Regions from separate parts of the Enterobacter hormaechei subsp. xiangfangensis genome, predicted to be linked through region 1. Evidence: predicted binding sites of a transcription regulator. Region 1 holds the regulator's gene; each other region holds the start of a gene.
The links. The regulator CRP, encoded in region 1, controls carbon source genes, mostly activating them, when cyclic AMP is high. The targets are predictions, from matches to a motif close to ATGTGANNNNNNTCACAT.
Positions count from the first base shown of each region.

Region 2: a site for CRP is predicted at 723-740, ahead of udp (uridine phosphorylase). Genes of this name have one in related genera too.
Region 3: a site for CRP is predicted at 1,230-1,247, ahead of msrB (peptide-methionine (R)-S-oxide reductase MsrB). Genes of this name have one in related genera too.

Region 1 is NZ_CP017183.1:4,231,229-4,233,499, forward strand. It holds gene BFV63_RS20305 (phosphoribulokinase) at 1-88, shown strand, start outside; gene BFV63_RS20310 (OsmC family protein) at 155-559, opposite strand; gene crp (cAMP-activated global transcriptional regulator CRP) at 870-1,502, shown strand; gene BFV63_RS20320 (YccS/YhfK family putative transporter) at 1,560-2,271, shown strand, end outside.
Region 2 is NZ_CP017183.1:207,062-209,332, forward strand. It holds gene BFV63_RS01010 (dienelactone hydrolase family protein) at 1-604, opposite strand, end outside; gene udp (uridine phosphorylase) at 864-1,625, shown strand; gene rmuC (DNA recombination protein RmuC) at 1,765-2,271, shown strand, end outside.
Region 3 is NZ_CP017183.1:1,863,240-1,865,510, forward strand. It holds gene gapA (glyceraldehyde-3-phosphate dehydrogenase) at 28-1,023, opposite strand; gene msrB (peptide-methionine (R)-S-oxide reductase MsrB) at 1,365-1,778, shown strand; gene BFV63_RS08940 (YeaC family protein) at 1,820-2,098, shown strand; gene chiD (chitinase ChiD) at 2,159-2,271, opposite strand, start outside.

The DNA of each region.
Region 1 (2,271 bases):
GGTGCCCGGGGGAAAAATGGGGCTGGCAATGGAACTTATCATGACACCGCTGGTGCAGCGGCTGATGGAAGGAAAGCAAATCGCGTGAACATGTTCCCTCTCCCCGTGGGAGAGGGTTAGGGTGAGGGCATCAACACGCACGATGCCCCAATAATTAAGCCTCTATCACTTCATACGAATGGGTGATTTTTACCGCTTTCTCCAGCATTAACGCCACAGAGCAGTATTTCTCCGCAGACAGGTCAACCGCACGCGAGACCGCCGCATCCTTCAGTTCTTTGCCAGTGACGATAAAGTGCAGATTAATATGCGTGAACAGGCGTGGCGCCTCTTCGCGACGTTCTGACGTCAGCTTCACTTCACAATCGGTCACGTCATGACGGCCTTTTTGCAGGATCGACACCACGTCGATCGCGCTGCATCCGCCCGCCGCCATCAGCACCATCTCCATCGGGCTTGGCGCTTTATCGCCGGAGTTGCCATCCATCAAAACCTGGTGCCCGGAAGCAGACTCGCCCAGGAACGTTAACCCTTCAACCCATTTCACACGCGCTTGCATATTCACTCACTCCAACGTTGCATTTTTTATGACAGATTACGTGTACGTTACATTTCTCGCAACGGAAGGCGACCTGCGTCATGCTGAAGCGAGACACCAGGAGACACGCGGCGAAAGCTATGCTAAAACACTCTGGATGCTACAGTAATACATTGACGTTACACATGTATGCAGAGGACATCAAACTTTACTGGCTGCGAAACGTTACGACAGCCGACTTCCCAGGTATGGGTAAGAATTCGATTGCAACCCCAGAGTCCGGATGCATCTTATGACTCTGGTGACAGCTTATAACAGAGGATAACAGCGCATGGTGCTTGGCAAACCGCAAACAGACCCGACTCTCGAATGGTTCTTGTCTCATTGCCACATTCATAAGTACCCATCAAAGAGCACGCTGATTCACCAGGGTGAAAAAGCGGAAACGTTGTATTACATCGTTAAAGGCTCGGTGGCCGTGCTGATCAAAGATGAAGAAGGGAAAGAGATGATCCTTTCTTATCTGAACCAGGGCGATTTTATCGGTGAACTGGGCCTGTTTGAAGAAGGCCAGGAACGTAGCGCCTGGGTTCGTGCAAAAACAGCATGTGAAGTGGCTGAAATTTCTTATAAGAAATTCCGTCAGCTGATTCAGGTCAACCCTGACATCCTGATGCGTCTCTCTTCCCAGATGGCACGCCGTCTGCAAGTGACCTCTGAGAAGGTGGGTAACCTCGCCTTCCTGGACGTAACCGGTCGTATCGCGCAGACGCTGTTGAACCTGGCGAAACAGCCAGACGCCATGACCCACCCTGACGGTATGCAAATTAAAATTACCCGCCAGGAAATCGGTCAGATCGTCGGCTGCTCCCGTGAAACAGTGGGCCGTATCCTGAAGATGCTGGAAGATCAGAACCTGATCTCCGCCCACGGTAAAACCATCGTGGTTTACGGGACCCGTTAATTCCGGTCAAACGGCGTGCCGCCGCAGGGTGGCACGCCGTTTTTGTCTCTACTCCTCATGTGGCGCAGGCTGATCTATCACCCGGAAGTTAACTACGCACTGCGACAAACGCTGGTGTTGTGTCTTCCCGTGGCCGTGGGCCTGATCCTCGGACATCTTCAGCAAGGCCTGCTGTTTTCCCTCGTGCCCGCCTGCTGCAACATTGCCGGTCTGGATACGCCGCATAAACGCTTTTTTAAACGTCTGATTATTGGCGGCTGCCTGTTTGCCGGCTGTAGCCTTGCCGTACAGCTCTTACTGGCCCGCGACATTCCTCTGCCTCTGATCCTGACCGTGCTGGCGATGACGCTCGGCGTCACCGCCGAAATCAGCTCGCTACACGCCCGCCTGCTTCCCGCGTCGCTGATTGCCGCCATCTTCACCTTAAGCCTTGCAGGCAACATGCCGGTGTGGGAGCCATTGCTAATCTACGCCCTCGGCACGCTGTGGTACGGGCTGTTTAACTGGTTCTGGTTCTGGCTGTGGCGGGAACAGCCGCTGCGCGAATCCCTGAGCCTGCTCTACGTGCAGCTTGCTGAATACTGCGAAGCAAAATACACCCTGCTCACTCAACATACCGACCCGGAAAAATCCCTGCCGCCGCTACTGGCGCGCCAGCAAAAAGTGGTGGATCTGATCAGCCAGTGCTATCAGCAGCTGCACATGCTTGCCGCCAACAAAAATCATGAATACAAGCGGCTGCTGCGAATCTTCCAGGTCGGGCTGGATT
Region 2 (2,271 bases), 640 kb from region 1:
CCTGACCGCCATACAGCCCTAGCACCGGGGCATTTAAATCGGTGGCGATATCAACCGGATGTTTCGGCGAGTTCAGCGTCTTTTCGCCCACCAGTTTGCCGTACCAGGCCACGGCCGCTTTCAACTGCGGATTGTGCGCGGCATACAGCCAGCTAATGCGTCCACCCCAACAGAAGCCGGTCACCATCAGACGGTGCGGGTCGCCACCGTTGCGCGCCGCCCAACTGGCAACGTGGTCGAGATCGGCCAGTACCTGCGCGTCCGGCACTTTGCTGACCAGGTTGCTGAACAGCGTCGGGATGTCGCTGTAATCATTCGGATCGCCCTGACGGAAATAGAGTTCCGGCGCAACGGCCAGGTAACCTTCCAGCGCCAGACGGCGGCAGAGGTCGCGAATATGTTCATGAACGCCAAATATTTCCTGCACCACGATCACGATGGGCAGCGGGCCATCGGCAGATTTTGGCCGCGCGTGGTACGCTGGCATGTTCTCTCCCTGGGAGGGAATGGAGGTCTCGCCTGCGGTAATGGCTTCTTCAGGGGTTGAGACGATGGTTGAAGCGTGCGGGGCCGCAGCAGGTGCAAAACCGATTTTTTCAGTCATGGCATTCTCCGTACCAATGAATGGATTAGCGCAAAGATAAATATAGACACCAGGTTAACAACCCACAGTGCCTTATAGCGTCTATCTTTTGTGCAGCACCCGGCGATATAACTTGTTAATGTGATGTGAATCACTGTTTTATGGAAATTAGCTGCAATCATTTTCATTCATGGTGAGGTGTGTCACGAAATAATGCACATTGCTTCTGTAAAGTACCGTTTTACTTCTTCTGACAAACCGACCCACAGAGGAGTCACCTATGTCTAAGTCTGATGTTTTTCATCTCGGCCTCACTAAAAACGATTTACAAGGGGCTACGCTTGCTATCGTCCCTGGCGATCCAGAGCGTGTGGAAAAGATCGCCGCGCTGATGGATAAGCCGGTTAAGCTGGCAGCGCATCGCGAATTCACCACCTGGCGCGCAGAGCTGGACGGTAAAGCGGTGATCGTGTGCTCTACCGGTATTGGTGGCCCGTCTACCTCTATCGCCGTTGAAGAGCTGGCGCAGCTGGGCATTCGTACTTTCCTGCGCATCGGCACCACAGGCGCCATTCAGCCGCACATCAACGTGGGCGACGTGCTGGTTACCACCGCATCCGTGCGTCTGGACGGGGCAAGCCTGCACTTTGCACCGATGGAATTCCCGGCAGTGGCTGATTTCGAATGCACCACCGCGCTGGTTGAAGCCGCGAAATCCGTGGGCGCCACCACCCACGTGGGCGTAACTGCCTCTTCCGATACCTTCTACCCGGGCCAGGAGCGTTACGACACCTTCTCTGGTCGCGTGGTGAGCCGTTTCAAAGGCTCCATGGAAGAGTGGCAGTCGATGGGCGTCATGAACTACGAAATGGAATCTGCGACGCTGCTGACCATGTGCGCGAGCCAGGGTCTGCGTGCCGGTATGGTGGCGGGCGTTATCGTCAACCGTACCCAACAGGAGATCCCGAACGCTGAAACCATGAAGCAGACTGAAAGCCATGCGGTGAAAATCGTGGTTGAAGCGGCGCGCCGCCTGATCTAATTCTCTCTTCAGTGCTAAAAGGCCGACATGCTCGGCCTTTTCTTTTTGCGTAACGCCTCGCAGGAAAACCCTTTCAAACTGGACGTTCATACAGCACAATTCTATTTTGTGCGGGTTAGACGTGGATGCAGGGGGCATTGTGGATATCTCAATCCTGGTTTATGCGGTAGTTGCGCTGGTGAGCGTGGGGATTGGCTGGCTCATTTCCGGCTACCAGCATGCGCAGCAGAAAGCCGAACAGCTGGCAGAGCGCGAAGAGATCGTCGCCGAACTCAGCGCAACGAAACAACAGCTTGCGCTGAGTGACCACTGGCGCGACGAGTGCGAACTGCTCAATAACGAACTGCGCAATCTGCGTGATATCAATACCTCGCTGGAGGCCGATCTCCGTGAAGTGACCACCCGTCTTGAGTCCACCCAACTGCACGCCGAAGACAAAATCCGTCAGATGATCAACAGCGAGCAGCGTCTTAGCGAGCAGTTTGAGAACCTCGCGAACCGCATTTTTGAGCACAGCAATCGCCGCGTGGATGAGCAGAACCGTCAGAGCCTGAACAGCCTGCTGACGCCCCTGCGTGAGCAGTTGGACGGCTTTCGACGTCAGGTACAGGACAGCTTTGGTCAGGAGGCCCGCGAGCGCCACACG
Region 3 (2,271 bases), 2.3 Mb from region 1:
CTTTTAGGATCAAGCACTCATCTCAACTTATTTGGAGATGTGAGCGATCAGGTCCAGTACTTTGTTAGAGTAGCCAGTTTCGTTGTCGTACCAGGAAACCAGTTTCACGAAGTTGTCGTTCAGTGCGATACCTGCTTTAGCATCGAACACGGAAGTGCACACTTCGCCGTTGAAATCGGTAGATACAACGTCGTCTTCGGTGTAACCCAGAACGCCTTTCATTGGGCCTTCGGAAGCAGCTTTGATTGCTTTCTTAATTTCTTCATAAGAAGCAGCTTTTTCCAGACGAACGGTCAGGTCAACAACGGATACGTTAGGAGTTGGAACGCGGAACGCCATACCAGTCAGTTTGCCATTCAGTTCTGGCAGTACTTTACCTACTGCTTTAGCAGCACCGGTAGAAGATGGGATGATGTTCTGAGCCGCGCCACGGCCGCCGCGCCAGTCTTTGTGAGACGGGCCATCAACGGTTTTCTGAGTAGCGGTGGTTGCGTGAACGGTAGTCATCAGACCTTCGATGATGCCGAAGTTGTCGTTGATAACTTTAGCCAGCGGTGCCAGGCAGTTGGTGGTGCAGGATGCGTTGGAAACGATATCCTGGCCAGCGTAAGTTTCAAAGTTTGCACCGCGAACGAACATTGGGGTGTTGTCTTTGGAAGGACCAGTCAGAACAACTTTCTTCGCACCCGCAGTGATGTGTTTACGTGCAGTTTCGTCGGTCAGGAAGATACCGGTAGCTTCAGCTACAACGTCAACACCGATTTCGTTCCATTTCAGGTTAGCTGGGTCTTTCTCAGCAGTAACGCGGATGGTTTTGCCGTTAACAACCAGGTGGCCGTCTTTCACTTCAACGGTGCCGTCGAAACGACCGTGAGTTGAGTCGTACTTCAGCATGTACGCCATGTATTCAGCGTCCAGGAGATCGTTGATACCAACGATTTCGATGTCAGAACGTTTCTGAGCAGCACGGAAAACAATACGGCCGATACGGCCAAAACCGTTGATACCTACTTTGATAGTCATATATTCCACCAGCTATTTGTTAGTGAATAAAAGGTTGCCTGTAAAATTACAAAAACCTTACGCAGCGTCAAGCGGAATCGTGTCAATCATTGCGACAAATCAATCCTGTGACTAACGTTTGTGCGACTGACTCGCCTCACTTTCCCTTTGAGCTAGCAACCACATGGGGGCTGCGCCCGGAATTTTAAAGGCCTCGCAGGATTAAAATGTGAAATTGATCACAATTGCCTGACCGCCTTTTCGCGACACATAAGTTTAGAACAAAAGTGCACGCGCGGGTGTTAATGTTTTGTTAGAATCTGGGTTAAAAGATGTCTGTTTCAACAGCGAGATGTAAGCATATGTCGAACCAACGTAACCCCGACGATTTGAAAAAAAACCTTACAGAGATGCAGTTTTACGTGACGCAAAATCACGGCACAGAACCGCCGTTTTCCGGGCGTTTGCTGCACAATAAACGGGAAGGCGTCTACCACTGCCTGGTGTGTGATGCACCGCTGTTTAACTCCCAGACGAAGTACGATTCTGGCTGCGGCTGGCCGAGTTTTTACGAGCCTGTCAGCGATGATGCGATCCGCTACCTGACGGACACCTCGCACGGCATGGTGCGCACCGAAATTCGTTGCGGGAACTGCGACGCCCATCTCGGGCATGTCTTCCCGGATGGCCCGCAGCCGACGGGGGAGCGTTTCTGCGTAAATTCGGCTTCCATGAGCTTTACCGATGATGAAAACGGCGACCAGACCAAGGGTTGAAAAAACGATTCAGCAAATTATTCCTTTGAAAGGGAGAGATCATGAATATTGATGACATGATTGCAGGTATGACCCCGGAGGTTTATCAGCGTCTGGTGACGGCCGTTGAGTTGGGAAAATGGCCGGACGGTGTGGCGCTCACACCTGAGCAAAAAGAGAACAGCTTGCAGCTGGTGATGCTGTGGCAGGCGCGTCACAATACCGACGCCCAGCACATGACCATCGACACTAACGGTCAGATGGTGATGAAAAGCAAGCGCGAGTTGAAAGAAGACTTCGGCATCACGCCGAAGCCGATTGCGACGATGAAAATGCAATAACGGTGCGGGTTTATGCCCTCACCCAACCCTCTCCCAAAGGGAGAGGGCTTGATTGTCTTACTACTGATGCGGGATCCCAAGCGACTCCGCCAGCTGTTTCGCGAGCTGGTTTTCGTCGTCAGCCCCATACTCCCAGAACATGGCGCCGGCAAGTCCTTTCTCCTTGATGTAAT